One region of the Pseudomonas aestiva genome, then DNA from elsewhere that is predicted to be linked to it. Evidence: riboswitches for the same ligand, from Rfam matches in the RefSeq annotation. Region 1 holds a riboswitch; the other holds the start of a gene.
The links. A riboswitch is a leader RNA that binds a small molecule or an ion and turns the genes downstream of it on or off. The one in region 1 is predicted to bind cobalamin.

Region 1 (7,824 bases):
TCTGGCCGACGCAATAGGCGAAGATCCCAGCCAGCACATAGAACAGGCCGATCACCTTGTGCGGATTGAATCTGTCCATGGCCCAGCCGACGAACACCGCGCTGAGCACCCCGCCGAACTGGAACAGCGCGCCGATCAGGGCAGCCTGCTCCAGGCTGGCGCCGGCGTCGCGCATCAGCGTCGGCAGCCAGCTGGTGAGCAGATAGACGATCACCAGGCCCATGAAATAGGTCAGCCACAGCAGCAGGGTGCCGGCGCTGTAGTTGCGGTTGAAGATCACCGTGAAGACGTTGCCGGTCTTAACCGACTTCTGCTCGGGCACCACGAAGTGGCGCGCCTCGGCGGCCTCGCGACCGATGGGCGCCAATACCCGGCGGATGCGCTCGGCGCTCTTGCCGTGCACCACCAGATAGCGCGCCGACTCCGGCAGCCACAGCAGCAGCACCACGGCCAGCGCCAGCGGCAGCACGCCGCCCAGCACCAGCAGGCTGTGCCAGCCGTAGGCCGGGATCATCCAGGCCGAGACGAAGCCGCCGCCGGCCATGCCCAGGTTGAAGCCGCAGAACATGCTGGTCACCAGCAGCGACTTGAGGCGCTCGGGGGTGTATTCCGAGAGCAGCGTGGTGGCGTTGGGCATGGCGGCGCCCAGGCCCAGTCCGGTGAGGAATCTCAGGATCACCAGCTGTTCGAGGTTGGCGCTGAAGGCCGACAGCAGGCTGAAGCCACCAAAGATGAAGGTGGCGACCACCAGCACGCCCTTGCGGCCGAAGCGATCGGCCAGCGGCCCGGAGCCCAGGGCGCCGAAGACCATGCCGCCCAGGGCGGCGCTCATCACCGGCCCCAGGCTAGCCCGCGGGATGCCCCACTCCACCGACAGCGCCGGGGCGATGAAGCCCATGGCCGCGGTGTCGAGGCCGTCGAGAAAGACGATGAGAAAGCACAGGGCGACGATGCGCCACTGGTAGGCGGACAGCGCCTGGCGATTGATGAAGTGCTGGACATCCAGGGTGCCGGCTGTCGCCGTGGCCGAAGAGTCGGCCAGGGGCACGGCGCCCGCGAGGGTTTGCGTCATGGTGGTCTGCTCGTGTTGTTGTTATCGGCGGATTGCGCCACTGCGCCGACGTTAAGCCCACCTCGAACAGCTGACAATTCGATTATCGGCGATATGGCCGATAATCGACCAGATTCGCTAGTGAAACAGCCGGGTACTCAACTCCTGGCTGGCCGCCAGCAGCACCGGCAGGAAGCGCGTCTCCAGTTCCTGACGACTGACCCGACTGGCGTGGGTGCCGACGTTGAGCGACGCCAGCACCTGGCCGGCGGCGTCTCTCAGGGGCACCGCCAGGGATCTCAGCCCCACCTCCAGCTCCTGGTCGACGATGACGTAGCCCTGCTGGCGCACCTGGCCCAGGCACGCGATGAGCGCCGGCGGCTGATAGAGGGTGCGGCTGGTCTTGGCCTGCAGGTCGGCGTGTTCCAGGTAGTCGTGCAGGGCGGCATCGTCCAGGGCAGCGAGCAGGATGCGGCCCATGGAGGTGCAATAGGCCGGCAGCCGGCTGCCGACGCTGAGGTCCACCGAGATCAGTCGCTGCGGCGTCGCCGAGCGGGCGATGTAGAGGATTTCGTCGCCTTCCAGGGTGGCCATGGAGCAGGCTTCGTGCAGTTGCTCGCTGAGGCGATCGAGCACCGGCTGGGCGGTGACCGCCAGCGGCGTCGACGACAGATAGGCGTGCCCCAGGGTCAGCACCTTGGGTAGCAGCGAGTAGGTGCGGCCGTCGGTGGTGACGTAGCCCAGCTTCATCAGGGTATGCAGGCAACGACGCACCGCGGCACGCGGGATCTCGGTGCGATGGCTGATCTGGGCGATGGTCAGCTGGCGCTTGCGCTCCTGGAAGGCATGGATGACCGCCAGGCCGCGGGCCAGGGAGGTCATGAAGTTGGGGTCGCCGGTGAAGGCTTCGATGCGCTTGGCCGGCGAGGCGATGATGGGCGGCGCGGCCAGTGGCGGCAGGCCCGTGGCGTGAGCGGTGCGGTTATCGTCCATCGGACCGGTCCTCGGCAGGCTTTTGATCGATTATCGAGCGACGGGGCGATTATCGCAATCGCATTTCTCCTGGTGCCCGCTGACGCGCAGGAGCTTCCCGGTGCATGCTGAGGCTTCCCGCCCAGCCGCCTGGATGCCTGCCGATGAAGACCCTGGAAGATCATCTCAGCCAGTACGCGAGCTACCACCGCGATCCGCGCAACATCGCCAGCCACTTTCCCGGCATCCTGCTGATCGTGCTGGCGGTGGCCATCCTGCTGTCGCGACCGGTTTTCAGCCTGGCCGGCTGGCCGCTGTCGCCCGCGGTACCGGTGGCCGGGGCGGTGGCGGTCTTCTACCTGCGCCTGGATCGGCCGCTGGGGCTGCTGATGGGCGTTCTGCTCGGGCTTGCCCTCTGGCTGGGTGCCGCGCTGGCGGCCCGGACCACGGGCGTCTGGCTGGGCTGGGGGCTGAGTCTGTTCCTGGTCGGCTGGGCCATCCAGTTCGTCGGTCACCACTACGAGGGGCGCAAGCCGGCCTTTCTCGACGACCTCGCCGGCCTGGCCATCGGCCCGCTGTTCATCGCCACCGAAGCGGTCTTCTGGCTGGGTGGTCGCCCGCAGCTCAGGCAGGCGATCGAAGAGCGGGCCGGCCCGGTGCGGCGTCGTCAATCCAGCCGATAGCGGATCGTCGGCCGACCGTCGGGGCCGTCCAGCGTCACCTGCGCCTTCACCCCCCAGACCTGCTGGATCAGCGCGGCCGTCAGCACCGCGGCCGGGGCGCCTTCGGCGACCAGGCGGCCGTCGCGCAGCACCGCCAGGCGGTCGCAGAACAGCGCGGCGAGGTTGAGATCGTGGATCGCCAGCACGCAGGTCGCCGGCAGGCGGCGGACCAGGTCGAGGATCTCCAGCTGGTGCTGGATATCGAGGTGATTGGTGGGTTCGTCCAGCAGCAGTTCGCTGGGCTCCTGGGCCAGGGCGCGGGCGATCTGGGCGCGCTGGCGCTCGCCACCGGAGAGGCTGTGCCAGCGCCGTGCCGCCTTGTCGACCAGGCCGACCTGAGCCAGGGCGCGCTGACAGACCTCGGCGTCGCGCGCGCTCCAGGCATCGAGCAGGCCGCGATGGGGCGTGCGCCCCAGGCGCACCACCTCGGCCACCGAGAGATCGGCCTCGGTACCGGCCTGCTGCTCCACCAGGGCGACCCGCCGTGCCAGGTCGCGCCGGCGCAACTCGGCCAGCGGCAACGCGTCGAGACTGACCCTGCCCTCCTCTGGCCGCCGCAGCCCGGCCAGCAGCCGCAGCAGGCTGGACTTGCCCGAGCCATTGGGGCCCAGCAACCCAAGCACCCCGCCGGGCGGCACCTCAAGGGTCACCCCGGCGAGGATCGGCTGGCCGCCGGCGCTCCAGGCCACGTCCCGCGCGGCGAGGCTCATCGGACCTCCCGCGCGCGGTAGAGGATGAAGGCGAAGGCCGGCGCACCGACCAGGGCGGTGACCACGCCGATGGGCAGGGTCTGCTTGGCCACCAGGGTGCGGGCGACGATGTCGGCCAGCACCATGAACAGCGCGCCGATCAGGGCGCAGGTGGGCAGCAGCCGGCCATGCCCCGGACCGACCAGGAAGCGTGCCACATGGGGGATCACCAGGCCGACGAAGCCCACCGCGCCCACCAGGCTGACCAGGCAGGCGGTGATCAGGCCGGTGACCGCCAGCAGCAGCAGGCGCAGCGGCCCCACCGCCACGCCGAGGCTGGCGGCGGCGTCTTCGCCAAAGGCGAAGGCATCCAGCGCCCGGGCGCAGGCCAGGCACACCAGCAAGCCAGCGAGCACCACCCCGGCGGCCAGCCAGACGTCCGGCCAGCGCACCCCGGCCAGGCTGCCGAGCAGCCAGAACATCACGCTGCGCGCCTGCTCGGCATTGGCCGCGGTGGCGACGATATAGGCGGTCAGGGCATTGAACAGCTGGGACGCGGCCACCCCGGCGAGGATGATGCGGGTGCTGCCGCCACTGCCGAGAAAGGGCAGCACCACGGTAAAGGCCAGCACCGCGCCAAGAAAGGCGCCGAGGGACACGCCGAGCATCCCGCCACCGACCCCCAGCAGCATCACCAGCACCGCGCCGGTGGAGGCGCCGGCCGACAGCCCCAGCACATAGGGTTCGGCCAGGGCGTTGCGCAGCAGCGCCTGGAGGATGGCGCCGGAGACCGCCAGGCCGGCGCCGCAGCAGGCGGCCACCAGGGCGCGGCTGAGGCGGTATTCCCAGACGATGCCCTGGACGATGCGCTCCACCGGATAGGGCCCCAGGCCGAGGCCGTTGGCGATGGCCTGCAGACTGGTCAGGGGCGCGATGGGCATCTCGCCGAAGGACGCCGCCAGCACCACGCTCGCCGCCAGCGCCAGCACCGCGGCCAGGCCCAGCAGCCAGCGCCAGGGTCGGGCCCCCTCGGCCGCCAGGGGCAGACTCATGGTTGCGGCTTGGCCAGGTCGGCGGCCAGGGTCTCGACGCTGTCCACCACCCGCAGCGAGGGATTGAGGGTCGGGGCGTCCACCACCAGCAGGTGGTTCTCGCGCACCGCGCGCAATTCGCGGGTCAGGGGATCGCTGCGCAGGAAGGCCAGCTTCTTGTCCACGTCATCGGCGGGATAGAGACGGCGATCCATGCGCGCCACGACGATATAGTCAGGGTCCAGACTGGCGATGCGCTCCCAGCTCACCGCCGGCCATTCCTCGGCGCTGTCGACCACGTTGCGCAGGCCCAGGGCGCGGGCGATCCAGGCCGGCGCGCCGAGGTTGCCAGCGACCCAGGGATCCCCTTCCAGCCGCGGACTGGAGAACCAGAACAGCACCGAGCGCCCCCGGACCCCGGCGGCCTTGGCCTGCTCGCCAGCGGCGGCGATACGGCGGTCCAGCTCGGCAACCAGCTGCTCGCCGGCCGGCTGCACATCGAGGATGGCCGCCAGCTCCTGGGCCTCGCGGGTCACCAGTTGCATGTCGAAGGGCGCGCTGCGGCTGCCATCGCTGTTGGAGTCGGCGGTCACCGCCTTGCCTTCGCAATCGCTGGGCGCCACATAGGCGGCGATGCCCAGCGTGGCGAAGCGCGGGAAGTCCGCCACCTCGCCGCCGGGGCCGACGTGATAGGTGTACTGGGCCGCCACCAGATCCGGCCGGGAGCCGACCACGGCTTCGAAGCTGGGGGCGTTGTCAGCCAGCCGCGGAATGTCCTTGCCCGCCGCCTGCAGGTCCGCGGGCAAGCCGCCGAACCAGACGCCGGTGCCCACCAGCCGCGCGCCCACGCCCAGGCGCAAGAGCAACTCGGTACTGGCCTGGCCCAGACTGACCAGGCGTTGAGGCGCGCGCTCGAAGACCAGGTCGCGGCCGCAGTTGTGGATGGTCAGCGGATAGGGGGTGGCCGCCTGGGCGGTAAGGGAGGATACGGACAGCAGGCCGGCGGCGAGCAGCGGCAGAAGACGACGAAACATGGACTCTCCTCGGGATGACGCGTCCCTGGTGGATGATGGATGTCCCCTGGCAAGGTCTGGCTCACTTCTCGCGAAGCTCACAGTGGCGCGACCGCGCCGGAGTTGCACCGGCTTCCCGCCAGGGAACGGAAAGGTCGCCGAGGGTGAGCCAGCGGCGACCAGGATTCAAGCACTAAATGTTACTTTATAACAATTCCGTATCGTACCAGCGCGGGGTATAGACCCATTCGCCGCCGTCGGCCCGCGGAAAGCGCCGGGTATGGCTGGAGCCGAGGATCACCAGGGTGCGTGAATCCACCATCTCGCTGCGCAGGGCGCCGAGGCTGGTGTATTCGAGACCGCCACCGGGACGGCCGACGTCGCGACCGAGGATCACCGGGGTGTTCGCCGAGCGGCAGCTGCGCAGGACGTCCAGCGCCCGGTCCAGCTGATGCGGTCGGGCCTTGGAGATGGGATTGTAGAAGGCCATGGCCAGGTCCGCCGCGGCGGCCTGGCGCAGGCGCTGCTCGATCACCGTCCAGGGCTTGAGGTTGTCGGACAGGGAGATCAGGCAGAAGTCGTGACCCAGCGGCGCCCCGGCCAGGGCGGCGCTGGCCATGGCCGCGGTGATGCCCGGCAGGATCTCCAGCTCCACCGCCGCCCAGCGCGGGTCGGCGGCGCCCTCCAGCACCTCCAGCACCGCGGCGGCCATGGCGAAGACGCCCGGATCGCCGGACGACACCATCACCACCTGGCGCCCGCTGGCGGCCAGTTCGAAGGCATGGCGGGCGCGCTGCAATTCTTCTCGATTGTCGCTGGCATGGGCCAGCTGGTCCGGACGCAGGGGACCGGCCATCTGCACGTAGGTCGCGTAGCCGAGGACGTCCTCGGCCTGGTCCAGGGCGCGGCGTACCACCGGAGCCATGAGTTCGGCCGCGCCGGGGCCGAGGCCCACCACGCTGAGGCGGCCACGGCGCTGGCCGAGGTCATCGGCGTCCAGCGGCCGGTCATGCAGGTGCAGGGCGAGGCCCTGGGCCTGGGCCCGTGCCACGGCCGCCTGGGCGAATTCCGGGGTACGGGCGTCGACGAATCTCAGCGGCAGCTCCAGCGCCTGGCTCAGCTCGGCCAGGCCGGGCGCTGCCATGTCGGCCGCCTGAGCCAGCAGCACCGCCACGGCCCCGGTGGCATAGCCGGTGCTGGCGAGCAGCGCGGTAATGGCGGCGGCGGTGGCATCGGCGCTTACCGCCACCAGCACGGCGCGGGGGTGGATCAACAGGGTATGGTCGTCGGCGCTGGTCAGGGGCGAGACCAGGATGCGTTGCCGTGCCTCGGGATCGCGGGCCAGGGGCACCTCATCCAGCCAGGGCGCCTCGCCCTCGATGCGGACCGGGGCGCCGGCCAGCAGATCGGCGACCCGGTGCTTGGCCACGTCGACATCGGCCAGGGCATAGCCGGCCGGCGGATCGAGCAGGCAGGTGCCGAATCTCAGTTCGCCGCTGGTGGTGATGGCCGGGGCCACGTCCAGCAGCCTACCCAGCTGACGGGCCAGGCGATTGGCGCCGGCCAGGCCGCCCAGCAGCGGCACCACGGCGCTGCCGTCCTCGGCCACGGCCAGCACCGGCGGCTCGGCGGTCTTGTCATCCAGCACGGACGCCAGGCTGCGGATGACGATGCCGGCGGCGCAGAGCACCAGCAGCGGGCGCTGCTGGCGATAGAGGTCGCGCAGGTGGTCGCCGAAGGCGCTGTAGCTGACATCGCCCTCGACCCGCCCGGCCAGGCCGTGTACCAGGCTGCCCGGCAGGCCGGCCTGCAGGCGGCGGGCGGTGGCCAGGGCACCGGGGCCGAGGATGACGATGGCCGGGCTCAACCCTTCCATTTCACCCCCGGCACCACCACCAGCGAGAAATACGGCGAGGCCATGGGCTCGACGGCGTCCAGCGCGACGATGCGCTGGTTGTCCATGGTGGCGCGCTCGATGTAGCGGGCGCGCTGGTCCAGGCCCAGGTCGCGCAGCACCTGGCGCACCTTCTCGAAGTTGCGCCCGAGCTTCATCACCACGGCGGCGTCGGCGCTGGCGAGGCGCGCCTTGAGCTCCTCGGCGGAAAGCACCCCGGAGAGCACTGTGAGGGTCTGGTTGCGATAGACCAGCGGCAGGCCGAGCATGGCCACGCCGCCGAGCATGGAGCAGACCCCCGGCACCACCTGGGCCTCGTAGCGCTCGGCCAGGCGGTCGTGCAGGTACATGTAGGAGCCGTAGAAGAAGGGATCGCCCTCGCAGATCACCGCCACGTCGCGGCCGGCGTCCAGATGGTCGGCCACCTGGGCGGCGGCGGTGTCGTAGAAGTC
Region 2 (7,824 bases), 990 kb from region 1:
GCAGCGGCTGGACGCCGAGTATCGCTGGCCCTATCAGAACCATGACTCCATCGGTCCCTCCTGCGCGGTGGCGGACGTGCGTGCCGACGGCGCCACGGTCTGGAGCGGTACCCAGGGCGTCTACCAGCTCCGGGCGGCACTGGCGGATCTGCTGGCGCTGCCGGAAGACAGTATCCATGTCATCTATCAGCAGGCTTCGGGTTGCTATGGCCATAACGGCGCCGATGACGCGGCGGCCGATGCGGCGCTGCTGTCCAAGCTGTGCGGCCGTCCGGTGCGGGTGCAGTGGAGTCGGGCCGACGAGCACGGCTGGAATCCCAAGGGCCCGGCCATGCTGCTGCGTCTGGCGGGTGGCCTGAGCGCGGCTGGTGATCTGCTCGCCTGGCGCTTCGCCAACTGGACGCCTACCCACCTGACCCGACCCAATGGCCAGACCGGCAAGGCGGCGCTGCTCGCCGGGCAGCTGGCCTACAACCTGCCGCTCAAGGGTGGGCGGGGCGGTGGCAATCGCAATGCGCCGCTGGACTACGACCTGCTCAACGTCCAGGTGGCGACCCATTGGCTGGAAGCCGGGGATTCGCCGCTGCGACCCTCGGCCCTGCGCGCTCTGGGAGCGGTCGGCAATACCTTTGCCAACGAATCCTTCATGGACGAGCTGGCCCTGGCGGCCGGGGTCGATCCGCTGGAATTCCGCCTGCGCTATCTGCAGGACCCTCGCGCACGAGCGGTGCTGCAGGCCGCCACCGCCAAGGCCGGTTGGCAACCACCCACCCGGCAGGAAAAGGTCTGGGACGGTGCCCAGGCGAAAGGGCAGGGGCTGGCCTTCCTGCACTACGAAAACGAAAACGCCTATGTGGCCGCGGTGGTCGAGGTGGCGGTGAGCGAGGCGACGGGGATCCGGGTCACCCGCGTGGTGGTGGCCCATGACTGCGGTCTGATCGTCAATCCGGATGGCTTGCGCAATCAGCTGGAAGGCTGCGTGATCCAGGGCATCGCCCGGACCCTCAAGCAGGCGGTGCGTTTCGATCACCAGGGAGTGACCAGCCTGGAGTGGGGTGCCTATCCGCCGCTGACCTTCAACGAATTGCCCGAGCTGGAACTGGAGCTGATCGATCGGCCTGAAGAACCGGCAGTGGGGGCCGGGGAGGCCACCACCGCGGCCATCCCCGCGGCCATCGCCAATGCCGTGGCGGCAGCGACCGGTCTGCGCCTGCGCGAGGTACCGCTGAATCGCCAGCGTCTGCGCGAGGCGCTAGCCGCTAGCCGCTAGCCGCTAGACGCGTTTCAGCCGCTGCTTGAAGAACAGTGCGGCGCCGGCGCCCAGCACGGCGATGATCGCCGCGCCGATCCACAGCGACTCGTTGCCGGCGAAGCTGAAGTGGTTGGCGCCCTTGGCCGCCAGATAACCCGGGCCCATCATCAGCGGCGCCCAGACGATGGCCGAAAGCACGTTGGCCGACTGGAAGCGCAGCTGGTTCATCGCCATCATCCCGGCCACCAGGGGCACGGTGTTGCGGATCATAGTCAGGAAGCGCCCGCCGAATACCGCGAAGAAGCCATAGCGGCGAAAGAACAGCCGGGTCCTGGCCACCTGCTTGCGATAGCGGCGAAAGGGCGGGCGGTGGACGATACTGGGACCGAGCCAGCGGCCGATGATGTAGGAGCAGATGTCGCCGAGGATGGCGCCGACGATGGCGGCCAGCACCAGCGGCACCGGCGAGAGCACTCCGGAGCCGGCCAGGCCGCCGACCACCAGCAGCAGGGCCGTGGCCGGAATGAAGACGCCCAGCAGCACCAGGGATTCGCCAAAGGCGAGCAGGCCGACGAGCAGCGGCGCCCAGGCCTGGTGGGTTTCGATAAAGCCAAGCAGCGATTGCGTCAGGGATTCCATGGGAGGCCACTCTTGCCGAAAGTCCTAAGACTACTTGGCGCCCGTGGCCTGCCAGCCGTTTCAACAGCTTGAATCAATTTCCATTGCTGGAAGTGCGCAGGAGCGCGCATCGGCGCCCCCGACTGGACGCCTCAACTTTTCGCCAGAGCGTCCTGAGCAGCCTGCCAGCGCAGTGCGTGGCGCTCGCCGACGACGAAACGATCGCCCTGGAAGTCCCAGCGTTCCACGTCCACGGTCTTCTTCGCCCCTTCGCCGACCAGCAGGCGATTGAAGGAGTTGGGCGAGGTGCCGCGCACGCGAGAGGAGAGGGCGGTGCCGGCTTGGACGATCCAGACCTCGCGGGGCAGGGTGGGGTACTGGCGACTCAGCGGCAGCACATAGGGCAGGTGGATATGCCCACCCATCACCAGATCCAGTCCGGCGTCGGCCCAGGTGGCCAGGGCGTGATCGGCGTTGTGCTGCAGATTGCTCAGGTCACTGAGTTCGAGGGCGCCGAAGGGTTGGTGGGCGATGACGATGCGCAGCTTGCCCGGACCGGCGCGGCGCAGGCGCTCGGCCACCCGCTCGATCTGCTCGGTGCTTACCGCGCCATCCTTGTGGCGTTGCGGAGCGGTGGTGTTGAGCCCGACCAGCAACAGCTCGTCGTTTTCGATACTGGGCTCCAGATCCTGACCGAAATGGTGGCGATAGTTGCCATAGGGCGTCAGGAAACGCGCGAAGACGTTGTACAGCGGCAGGTCGTGATTACCCGGGATCACCAGGGTTTGCGGAATGCCGTGGCTTTCCAAGCGTTCGACAAAGGTCTTGGCTGCGGCGAATTGTTCGCGCCGGGCGCGCTGGGTGATGTCCCCGGAGAGAATGAGAACATCGGCGCCGTGTTCGCGGACATGGGCTTCCAGAGCCGCGACCACGGCGGGTTGCTCGGTGCCGAAGTGGGTATCGGAGATTTGCAGGAGGGTCGTCATGAGGACCTGGTTTCCAACGGATTCCCCTTTACGACCGCAACGGGCGCCAAGCGATCCGGCGAAGGCTAGTTAGACTTCGCCGTCGTGGTGCCAGGCGTCATGCAGCTCGGAGGCGTTGGCTTCGCCGACTTCGGTGCGGGCCTTGAGCCAGTCCAGCAGGGCGGTACGGTCTTCCGCGGTGGGCGAGGTGTAGCGCTTGTTGGCCATGATGGTGCCTTCGACCCAGGCGTTGTCGAAGCCGCCGATGTAGTCCAGCGTGCGCTCTTCGACGTAGTCGATGAAGTCGCCCAGGAAGGTGTCCAGATCGTCTTCGCTGAGTTCGTTCTTGAAGCTCACCTTGATTTCAAAGGCCAGTTCCTGGAATTCGCCCAGGTACTGCTTCTTGCGCAGGCGACGCTTCATGCGGCTCAAACGGGGATCTTGGTTGGTATCGGTCATGGCGAAGGCCTGGATATCGATTAAAGGGCGGGCATTATCCCTGGCGTCGACGGGTAATGCCAATGCCGACCGCTCCAGCGGTGGGTCGGCCGGACCTTTTTGCCTGCGACCGGAGGGCGCAGTAGCGGAAGGACCTGCTCAGGCCGCCATGGCCGCGCAAGCATCGGCGCAGGCTTCGCAGGCCCGGGCGCAGGCCTGGCAGTGATCGGCCTTGTGCTTGCCGCATTCGGCGGCGCAGGCGCGGCAGGTGGCCAGGCACAGAGCACAGACTTCGGCGATGCGGTCGCTATTGCGCTGCATGAAGGTGGCGGCCAGGCGGCAGGCATCGGCGCAGTCCCGGTCCAGGCGGACGCAGTCGCGCATCATGTCCAGATTGGCTTCCCCCAGACAGGCGCTGGCACAGGTTTCACAGGCGGCGGCGCAGTCGAGACAGGCCTTGATACAGGCGGCGAGAGTGGCATCGTTCATCCGGTAGCTCCTGGTGTGGGGTGCCTAGGGTGGACCCGGTCGGCTGGCGCCGAGTTCGGCCGGTGCGATCGATTGACGCTCTCCCGGGTAGTCCGTACCCTGCGCCCTTGCACGTGGTGCCCCGCCTCGCCGGGGTGAAACAGGGAAGCCGGTCGAGCCGGCGCTGCCCCCGCAACGGTAGTTGAGCAGTAGCTGCGCGACACCCACTGGCCCTGGCCGGGAAGGGGCGCAGCGGATGCCCCCAGGGCATCGGCTCACCAGCCCGGAGACCGGCCACGCTTGCGTTCATCTCGGCGATGCGGAGGGCGTCGCGCGGCGTCGCCACCTGCCTTGCGCGGGCGGCGTCTCTGCCCGTTTCTCCGCCGCGCCCGCACCCGGAGAACCACCCATGACCGATAGCCCCGATTCGACCAGCCCCGAGCGCGACGAGCGCCACCGTGCGCGCATGGTGCGCAAGAAGGCGGTGATCGACGCCCGCATCGCCGAAGCCCAGGACGAGCGCGGCCTGCTGCTGGTCCACACCGGCATCGGCAAGGGCAAGAGCAGCTCGGCCTTCGGCATGGCGGCGCGTGCCCTCGGCCATGGCATGAAGGTGGGCGTGGTGCAATTCATCAAGGGCCGCCGCGACACCGGCGAGCAACTCTTCTTCAGGCGCTTCCCGGACGAGGTGCGCTACCACGTCATGGGCGAGGGCTTCACCTGGGATACCCAGGACCGGGCCCGCGATCTGCATTCGGCTGCCGCGGCCTGGGCGGTGGCGGTCGAGCTGCTGCGCGATCCGGCCATCGGCCTGGTGCTGCTGGACGAACTCAACATCGCCTTCAAGCACGGCTACCTGGACGTCGATCAGGTGCTGGCCGATCTGGCCGGGCGCCCGGCGCACCAGCATGTCGTGGTGACCGGGCGCGGTGCGCCGCCGGCGCTGGTCGAGGCCGCCGATACCGTGACCGACATGAGTCTGGTCAAGCATGCCTTCCAGGCCGGCGTCCGCGCCCAGCAGGGTATCGAATGGTAGGCGAGACGCGGCATTGCCCGGCGCTGCTGATCGCCGCTCCGGCCTCCGGTCAGGGCAAGACCAGCGTCACCGCTGCCCTGGCCCGGTTGCACGCCCGCCAGGGGCGGCGGGTACGGGTGTTCAAGTGCGGTCCGGACTTTCTCGATCCGATGATTCTCGCCCGCGCCAGCGGCGCACCCGTCTACCAGCTCGATCTGTGGATGATCGGCGAGGCCGAGAGCCGGCGCCTGCTGTGGGAAGCGGCGGGGGAGGCCGATCTCATCCTCATCGAAGGCGTCATGGGCCTGTTCGACGGCCAGCCCTCGGCGGCCGACCTGGCCGAGCGCTTTGGCGTACCGGTGCTGGGAGTGATCGACGCCGCCGGCCTGGCGCAGACCTTTGGCGCCCTGGCCTATGGCCTGGCCCACTATCGGCCGGGCCTGCCCTTCGCCGGGGTGCTGGCCAATCGCAGTGGCAGTCCGCGGCAGACGCAACTGATCCGCGGCAGCCTGCCAGCGGGCATGACCTTCTTTGGCAGCCTGCCGCGCGATGCCGGCATCGAGTTGCCCAGTCGTCACCTGGGGCTGATCCAGGCCGACGAGGTCACCGACCTGGATCGTCGTCTCGACCTGGCGGCCGATGCCCTGGGCGCCAGTTCCACCCTTGAAGTGCCGCCGCCAGTGGCCTTTGCCGCACCGCCGCCGACCGTGGTCGAGCCGTTGCTGGCGGGGGTGCGGATCGGCGTGGCCCGGGATGCGGCGCTGGCCTTCATCTACCAGGCCAATCTCGATCTGCTGCGCGCCCTGGGCGCCGAGCTGCAGTTCTTTTCCGTGCTCACCGACACGGCGCTGCCAGCGGTGGACAGCCTCTATCTGCCCGGCGGCTATCCCGAGCTGCACCTGCAGACGCTGTCCAACAACCTGGGCATGCGCGCGGCCATTCGCGCCCACCATGCGGCCGGCAAACCGATCCTCGCCGAGTGCGGCGGCATGCTCTATCTGCTCGACGAACTGACCGACAAGGCCGGCGAATCCGCCAGCCTGCTCGGACTGCTGCCGGGCAGCGCGCGGATGCAGGCGCGCCTCACCGCCCTGGCCTTGCAGTCGGTGGAGTTCGAGCAGGGCACCCTGCGTGGCCACACCTATCATCACTCGGCCCTCGAGTCATCCGAGGTGCCCTGGGCGCGCGGGCTGTGCCCCAACGGCAAGGCGGTCGCCGAGGCGGTCTACCGCGACGGTCGCCTCACCGCCAGCTATATTCACTTCTACATGCCGTCGGCACCCGCCGCGGCCGCCGCGATGCTCAAGCCGTGACCACGACCCCCTATACCCCCGCCGAACAAGCCGCCGTCTACCGAGCCATCGCCGAGCGCCGCGACATGCGCCACTTCTGCGGTGGCGAGGTGCCCCCCGAGCAACTGGCCCGCCTGCTCGGTGCCGCCCACCAGGCGCCCAGCGTCGGGCTGATGCAGCCCTGGCGCTTCCTGCGCATCAGCGATCCGGCCCTGCGCCAGCGCCTGCACGAGCTGGTGGAAGAAGAGCGCTGCGCCACCGCCGACGCCCTCGGCGAGCGCAGCGACGACTTCATGAAACTCAAGGTGCAGGGCATCCTCGATTGCGCCGAGGTGCTGGTGGCCGCGCTCATGGACGGCCGCGAAGCCCATGTCTTCGGCCGTCGTACCCTGCCGGAGATGGACCTGGCCTCGCTGTCCTGCGCCATCCAGAATCTCTGGCTGGCGGCGCGCTGCGAAGGCCTGGGCATGGGCTGGGTGTCGCTGTTCGAGCCGGAAGCCGTGCGCAGCCTGCTGGAGATGCCGGAAGGCGCGCAGCCGGCGGCCATCCTCTGCCTGGGACCGGTGGAAGCCTTCTATCCGCGCCCGATGCTGGAAGAGGAGGGCTGGCGCCAGGGGCGGCCGCTGGAGGAGCTGGTCTTCGAGAATCACTGGGGCCAGAAACCATGATGCTGGCCTTCGCGGTCGTCAGCGGCATGCTGCTCGACCTGCTGTTCGGCGAACCCCGCCGCGCCCACCCCCTGGTGCTGTTCGGGCGCCTGGCCGACAGCCTCGAAGCCCGCTTCAATCCCGGTGGCCGTGGCTGGCGCAGCCATGGCGTGGTGGCCTGGAGCCTGGCCGTGCTGCCCTGGGTGCTGCTCACCGCCTTGCTCTGCCAGCTCGACTGGCTGGCCTGGATAATCCAGCCCCTGGCGCTGTATCTGGCCGTGGGACTGCGTAGCCTCGGCGAGCACGCCGAGCCGGTGGCCCGCGCCCTGCAACGCAACAATCTGCCCGAGGCACGGCGGCGGGTCGGCTACCTGGTCAGCCGCGAGACCAGCGAGCTGGACGAGACCGCCGTGGCCCGCGCCGCCACCGAATCGGTGCTGGAGAATGGCAGTGATGCCGTCTTCGCCGCGCTGTTCTGGTTCGCCCTGCTGGGTGCCCCGGGTGTGGTGCTCTATCGCCTGGCCAATACCCTGGACGCCATGTGGGGCTATCGTACGCCGCGCCTTGAGCGTTTCGGCTGGGCCGCGGCGCGGCTGGACGATGTCCTCAACTATATTCCTGCGCGCCTGGTGGCCCTGACCTATGCCGGTCTCGGCCGCTTCTGGAGCGCCATCGAAAGCTGGCGCACCCAGGCACCGCTGTGGGACAGCCCCAACGCCGGTCCGGTGATGGCGGCCGGTGCCGGCGCCCTGGGCGTGAGCCTGGGCGGCCCGGCTCGCTACCACGGCGAATGGCACGAGCGTCCGCTGCTGGGCCGTGGACCGGTGCCGACCTTCCTGGCCATCACCCGTGCCCTGAAACTGGTGCGCCGTGGCGCCTGGTTGTGGACCGCGCTGATCGCCCTGGGAGGACTGCTGCTTGCTTGAGCACGGCGGTCGGCTGCGGCGCGCGGCGCGCAGCTACGACATTCCCCTGGACGACTGGCTGGACCTGTCCACCGGTCTGGCCCCCTGGCCCTGGCCGCTGCCGGAGATTCCGGCCAGTGCCTGGGCCCGGCTGCCGGAGCCCGATGACGGCCTGGTGGAGGCTGCCGGTGCCTGTTACCGGGCCAGCGCGTTGCTGCCGGTGG

Region 2: linked by a shared signal. The riboswitch ahead of cobO (cob(I)yrinic acid a,c-diamide adenosyltransferase) and the one ahead of AABM56_RS02850 (ABC transporter substrate-binding protein) in region 1 are both predicted to bind cobalamin.

Annotation. Positions count from the first base shown of each region.
Region 1 is NZ_CP150916.1:603,121-610,944, reverse strand. It holds gene AABM56_RS02875 (MFS transporter) at 1-1,072, opposite strand, end outside; gene AABM56_RS02870 (IclR family transcriptional regulator C-terminal domain-containing protein) at 1,190-2,044, opposite strand; gene AABM56_RS02865 (DUF962 domain-containing protein) at 2,188-2,706, shown strand; gene AABM56_RS02860 (ABC transporter ATP-binding protein) at 2,691-3,455, opposite strand; gene AABM56_RS02855 (iron ABC transporter permease) at 3,452-4,486, opposite strand; gene AABM56_RS02850 (ABC transporter substrate-binding protein) at 4,483-5,499, opposite strand; cobalamin riboswitch at 5,530-5,677, opposite strand; gene cobJ (precorrin-3B C(17)-methyltransferase) at 5,684-7,354, opposite strand; gene AABM56_RS02840 (precorrin-2 C(20)-methyltransferase) at 7,342-7,824, opposite strand, start outside.
Region 2 is NZ_CP150916.1:1,590,096-1,597,919, forward strand. It holds gene AABM56_RS07310 (molybdopterin cofactor-binding domain-containing protein) at 1-1,270, shown strand, start outside; gene AABM56_RS07315 (DedA family protein) at 1,274-1,891, opposite strand; gene AABM56_RS07320 (metallophosphoesterase) at 2,023-2,856, opposite strand; gene AABM56_RS07325 (YggL family protein) at 2,926-3,294, opposite strand; gene AABM56_RS07330 (four-helix bundle copper-binding protein) at 3,433-3,762, opposite strand; cobalamin riboswitch at 3,860-4,055, shown strand; gene cobO (cob(I)yrinic acid a,c-diamide adenosyltransferase) at 4,151-4,777, shown strand; gene AABM56_RS07340 (cobyrinate a,c-diamide synthase) at 4,771-6,069, shown strand; gene bluB (5,6-dimethylbenzimidazole synthase) at 6,066-6,716, shown strand; gene cbiB (adenosylcobinamide-phosphate synthase CbiB) at 6,713-7,621, shown strand; gene cobD (threonine-phosphate decarboxylase CobD) at 7,614-7,824, shown strand, end outside.